Regions from separate parts of the Brevibacillus sp. AG162 genome, predicted to be linked through region 2. Evidence: riboswitches for the same ligand, from Rfam matches in the RefSeq annotation. Region 2 holds a riboswitch; the other holds the start of a gene.
What was found. A riboswitch is a leader RNA that binds a small molecule or an ion and turns the genes downstream of it on or off. The one in region 2 is predicted to bind S-adenosylmethionine.
Positions count from the first base shown of each region.

Region 1: another riboswitch for S-adenosylmethionine. It lies ahead of FB479_RS14960 (BMP family lipoprotein); the one in region 2 lies ahead of FB479_RS13655 (ABC transporter permease).

Region 1 is NZ_VFNO01000004.1:233,998-237,126, forward strand. Features, by position in the region: gene FB479_RS14955 (methyl-accepting chemotaxis protein) at 1-1,189, shown strand, start outside; SAM riboswitch class I at 1,340-1,462, shown strand; gene FB479_RS14960 (BMP family lipoprotein) at 1,665-2,693, shown strand; gene FB479_RS14965 (ABC transporter ATP-binding protein) at 2,799-3,129, shown strand, end outside.
Region 2 is NZ_VFNO01000003.1:808,584-811,712, reverse strand. Features, by position in the region: gene FB479_RS13660 (ABC transporter permease) at 1-153, opposite strand, end outside; gene FB479_RS13655 (ABC transporter permease) at 158-1,090, opposite strand; SAM riboswitch class I at 1,200-1,304, opposite strand; gene FB479_RS13650 (sulfite exporter TauE/SafE family protein) at 1,429-2,220, opposite strand; gene FB479_RS13645 (MBL fold metallo-hydrolase) at 2,252-3,129, opposite strand, start outside.

The sequences.
Region 1 (3,129 bases), on a different contig from region 2:
CATGGGCTTTTTGGCAGCCTATTTGGACTGGAAGCTGGTAGTAACAGCGGGAATTGCCCAAATCATCGTCACCGTTGTCGGGTTTTATACGGGAACCTATGAGATTTTCAACGGTGATTTTTCGGAGCTCAATCTGGGCGTGCGTATCGTAGCCATTCTCATGATGATGGGAGCCGTCACGTATCTATGTCTCGCCGGACAAGCTTCCCTGCAAAAAGCGCACGACGCAAGGCAGGAAGCAGAAGAGAAGGAGCGCCGTCTGGGAGAAATGCTTTTGAACATCCAGCAAATGACGGAGCAGCTGGATCGTACAAGCGATCATGTGCATGAGCATGCGGAAGGTACAAAGCGCAATACAGATGAAATGATGGTAGCCTTCAAGGAAGTCGCCGTCGGTATGGAATCGCAGGCGAATTCAACGGTGAAAATCGAAGAAGAGGTTCAATCCATCGACCAGGAAATCGAGGCAGTTACAACACAGACCAACGCAATGAAAACGGAATCGCAACAAAACAACCGTCGTCTGACAGAAAGCGTTCAGATGATGAACGAGCTGTCCTCGCAGATGGAGCAAATTGTGCAGGCAGTTAATGTAGCAGCCTCTACGATTCACCAGCTCAATCGGCAGGCGAATCGCGTAGAAGAAATTGTCGGCGCTATTAATCAGATCGCGACACAAACGAATCTCTTGGCGCTGAATGCAGCGATTGAATCGGCGCGTGCAGGCGAGCATGGACGGGGATTTGCTGTTGTAGCGGATGAGGTACGCAAGCTGGCAGAGCAAAGCGCGACAGCTACACAGGAAATTACCGACATTCTGAAATCTCTCCATCAGGAAAGTGAGAATGCGGTGCAGCATATGAGCAATGGGGAAACGTCTGTTGCAAAAGGCCAAGAGCTGGCCGTGAAAACAGTGGCCTCCATCGAAGCAGTGCGAGCCGGGATGATGGCTTTCTTAGAAGCAGCTGATCAAGTAAGCTCCAGCATGGACCGGGTAAAAGTGCGTTCCGGCGAAGTTGCCATCGAGATGTCGACCATTACAGCCGTAACGGAGGAATCGGTAGCCAACTTAGAAGAGCTGTTTGCGACTGCAGAAAACCAGCATCAAAAAGTGCGTGAGATTACGGAAGAGCTGGGTGAGCTGAATACGTTGTCTCATCGCCTCCAGCAAACCTTTCACGTAAAATAAAGGTTGTTTAAAAAGTCGTCTTTTGATCACGAAGTAGTTCTGAAAGCTGATTCGGCATCGAAATAGAACTGTTTGGAATTGAGAAAAAAGAATTGCATTTTTGAACCGTTCTGCTAGAATGAATTCCATTGTAACTAAATACATTCACCTACCTTATCAAGAGCGGCGGAGGGACTGGCCCGATGATGCCCGGCAACCACTGATCATGTCTATGCATGAACAGAAAGGTGCCAATTCCTGCAAAACCTGTACCATGGTTTTGACAGATGAGGAAGAGAACGGCTACGTACGCAAACTCTTCCTCCGGGAAGAGTTTTTTTTGTTGTATTTGCAAAAGGGAAGGAGAGAATAGACGAACGATAAATTTATTTTATAAGAGAATATTCGTAAATAGTATTGAAAAAATGGGTAAAAAGCCGTACATTACCTAATAGGATAAAGAAAAACGTAAAGTTCGGATAGGGAGAGATACATCATGAAGAAGTTATTGCTGGCATTAACGACATTCGCAGTATTGGCAACAGGGTGCTCGACTGGCACTAGCGCACCTGCAGATCAGCCAGGAGGACAAGCAGCAGGACAAGAGGGCGCGGACAAAAAGCGAATTGCCTTGATTTTGCCCGAGAAAATCGGTGTGAATCCGTTCTTCCAACAAATGGATGAAGGTGCAAAAAAAGCCGCGCAAGAGCTGGGCGCAGAAGTGAAAACGATTGAATCTACGGACCATGGAGCCATTGAAGAAAATCTGCGCGTAGCTGTTGCAGAAAATTATGATTTGATCATCACTTCTTCCTTTACATCAGAGGATGCCTTGAAAAAAGTAGCTACCGAAAATCCTGACCGTAATTTTGCGATTATTGATACCGTAGTGGATTTGCCAAACGTTCGCAGTGTTACCTTCCGCGAGCAGGAAGCGGCTTACCTGGTGGGAGCAGCAGCAGGTCTGGCAACGAAAACGAACAAAGTAGGTATGGTCGTCGCTCTTGATATTCCGCAGTTGAAAAAATGGACAGTTGGCTTCGAGGAGGGCTTGAAAGCGACGAATCCACAAGCAGAGCTGATGGTCAACTATGTAGGAAGCTTCACTGACCCGGCAAAAGCAAAGGAATTGGCTTTGCTCCAAGCTTCCAAAGGCGCAGACTTCATTAACGGTGCAGCAGCAGTAGGCGACCTTGGCGTTTTCGAAGCGGCGAAGGAAAAGGGCTTCTTCACAGCAGGTCAGGACGTAGACCGTACCACGATTGATCCTGAGCATATTGTTCTGTCCCAATTGAAAGGGACTGACGCGGCGGCTTATGAAACCGTGAAGAACTTTGTAGAAGGAACGTTCAAGCCAGGTGTTGTGGCGTACGGCTTGAAAGAAAAAGGTGTTGGCGTGACCTATGTCACACACGAAAGCAAAACGCCTCTGAACGCTTTTATTGGACAAGAAGTGGTGGATAAAGTGAAAGCGATCAGCGATGAGATTGTAGCGGGCACCCGCAAAGTACCAGACCAGTTTTAAACAAGTACGTGAAAAGCTTGTGCACAGTGATGCATGTGACCGACTACGGCTGTGTAGTCGGTCTTCCATTTTCATAAAAGGACGTACAGAAATGAGGGAGTGGGAATGACCGATCGCTTGGAAATGAGGGCCATGACCAAGAAGTACGGAGATTTTACCGCCAACGACAAGGTGTCGTTCTCACTGGCAGCAGGAGAAGTCCACGCGATTGTCGGGGAAAACGGAGCGGGCAAAACGACACTGATGCGGATGCTGTACGGAATGGAGCAGCCGACGTCGGGAGAGATCGTGTTAAATGGCAAGCCAGTCGTTTTTCGCGGACCAGAGGACGCGATTCGAAATGGAATCGGGATGGTTCACCAGCACTTTATGCTCTTCGGAGAATTTAGTGTAACTGAAAATATCGTGATCGGATACGAGCCGAAGCAAGCGGGTT
Region 2 (3,129 bases):
GAAGAACCCGAGCATTGCCAGCTTGTTACGGCATACCCGCTGCAATACCTCCTGCCAATAACTAAGACTGGGACGTTCCCGAATTTCTTCGGAAAGCCGGTTTCGGTCGACCGGTCGAAACAGGGAATCCAGTTGTGTTGCCTGATTGGCCATAACGCTACTTCCCTCCACTCGTCAATCTGATGCGCGGGTCAATCACCCTATACAGCAGGTCGATGATGTACAAAGTAAAAATGAGTACAAAGCTGTAAAACACTGTCATTCCCAAAATAACGGGATAATCGCGGTTAAAAATGCTTTCCACGAAGTATTTGCCGAGCCCGGGAATGGCGAAAATCTTTTCCACCACAAAGGTTCCGGTCATCAGGTTGGCAAACAGCGGACCGATAAAGGTAAGAACCGGCAGGATGGCATTGCGCATCCCGTGTCGAACGACAATCGTAAAGGTGCCGAGCCCTTTCGCCTCCGCCGTGCTTATGTATTCCTGCTGCCAAACCTCAAGCATGCTGGCTCGGACGAAACGGGCGATAATGGCGAGCGGACCGATAGCGAGCGCAAGCGTTGGAAGAATCGAGTGTTCCCAGCTCCCCCACGCAGCAACAGGAAAAAGCTCCCATTTGACAGCCAAGTACTTGATCAACAGTGGCGCCAGAATAAAACTGGGGACGGAGATCCCAATGATGGCTGCAAACATGGACAAGAAATCCAAGGTTCGATTGTGATAGAGTGCCGCTACAATTCCCAGTGTGATTCCACCTGCCAGCGCGACAATAAACGACTGGAGTCCCAGGACAGCCGAGGCGGGAAATCCTTCTGCAATGAGCGTGTTCACATCTCTCGTCTTCGACTGGATTGAGGGCCCCAAGTCAAATTGCAGCAATCCTTTCAGATAGAGCAGATACTGTACCGTGATTGGCTGATCCAGGTTGTACTCCGCCCGCATGTTCTTCACCACTTCTTCGGGAAGCATTTTGGCGTCAGATGCGAACGGGTCACCCGGAATCAGGTGCATGGTCACAAACGTTACTGTGACAATGATCCACAGGGTAACGATCATGAGAAAGCCACGCTTGACCGCATAATGAAGCACGTTGTTTCCTCCTTAACATAAAAATAAGTAAACAGATATGAATACTACGAATTAAAAATAGAGAAAACCCCTCTCCGAAAAGAAGAGGGGCGATTTCGCGGTTCCCACCTTCTTATCTCGCAGAATACATCCGCAGGAATTGGCACCGTAAGGTCAATTAGACCAAGGTTGCCGGGTTTCATCGGGCCAGTCCCTCCACCACTCTTGATAAGAATGTTCTATGAAATTTAATTTCATCGTAAAATTCTTTTTTATCTTATCACTTTACTCGGATATGTCAACGCTGTTCCATGACAATTGATTTTTCTTTATTTTTGCTTTATGGAAAAAGTAAATCTTCACACCCCTATGAAAATGAAGATGTCGGCCCAAATCTTAATCGTGGTTCCTAGGATCAACAAGGCAAGAATGGTTTGGAGAATCCGGGTGTTCAACCGTTTGCTGACCTTCGTACCGATGGGCGCTGCCAGGATGCTGGCGATTACCATGACCACGGATGGCCACAGCAATATGTCCCCCGCCATCCATTTCCCAACCGTCGAACCGATGGAGGAAAGAAACGTAATAGCAAGAGAGGAAGCAATCGTTACTCTTGTCGGAATCTTGAGGATGATCAACATGATGGGAACCAAAATAAAAGCGCCAGCTGCCCCGACAATTCCGGAGGCGCCCCCGACAACCAAAGCGGATAATACGGCTGTTGGTTTATGAAAGATAACCTCGGTCTGTTCTCGTTCGTCCACTCGCTTTTTTGGCAGGAACATCAAGATTACAGCTATGGTGGCCAGAATGGCGTAAACGATATGGATGGCTTCAGCCGAAAGAAATTTCCCTCCATACCCTCCAAGCAAACTCCCGACAATAATGGCACTTCCCATGTACAGAACCAGCTGGTAATGAATAAGCTTATCTTTGCGCAGAGACCAAACAGCAGCCAGAGTGGCAAAAAATACTTGGACGGCACTTATTCCGGATACTTCGTGAGCCGTGTAAGCAACGAATCCAAGGGCGGGCGGAATGTACAAAAGCATCGGATACTTGATGATGGAGCCCCCGATTCCGACGAGACCAGAGATAAACGATCCCGCGAAACCGATAACAAACAGTGTGATCACAAGGTCGATAGTCATAGGCTCACCCTTTGCAACACCTCGCTTCGTTTTATTCTCGTTCTACGAGTGCCAAGCCGTCTAGTTGCCATTTCAAGATTCCGCCGCTTAAATTCATGACATCCTTAAATCCGTTTGCCTGAAGAATGCTTGCGCCTATGGCGGATCGGGCACCGGAACGGCACTGTACGAGAAGCGGCTTGTCGTGAGGAATCTCATCCAGCCGCATTGCGAGTGTACCGAGCATGACGTGCTGTGCGTCCGGAATGTGTCCTTCCTTCCACTCAGCTAGATTACGTACATCTACTACATGAACCTCTCCCTTTTCCACCCTTTCTGCAATCTCTAACGGTGTTACCTCTTCGATTGTCTCGAGCGAAGACTCTTCCCTTTCCAGTAGCTTACCGCTATCGATAAAGCCCGTAACACGATCAATCCCTACGGAATGCAAGGCTTGCAAAATCCCGTCCAGCTCATCTGGAGCGGCCAGGATGTGAACCGGGCGATTGTAATCGACGATCCAGCCCGCCCAGTTGGCAAATGATTTGTTAAAAGGAATATGAAGTGTTCCCGGCAAATGCCCCTTGGAAAATTTCTGGAAAGGACGCGTATCCACAATTTGACCGTTTTCCAGCGATTCCTTTACCGCTTCAATCGAGTTGAACTCTTGGATAACAGGGAGTTCCTTGAGCAATGCAGGGCCTTCTTTATTCACGCGTTTCATCACTGCAAAATACTTCGGTGGCTCTGGTTGTCCATCCAGGAGTGCCTTGACGAATTCCTCTTCATTGGAGTGTGACATCGCCCAGTTAAAGAGCTTTTCATAACCGACGGTAGAAGACGGCACGGCTCCCAGTGCTTTCCCGCAAGCACTCCCTGCGCCATGAGCTGGCCATACCTGCATATAATCCGGCAGCTGCTTGAATTTTT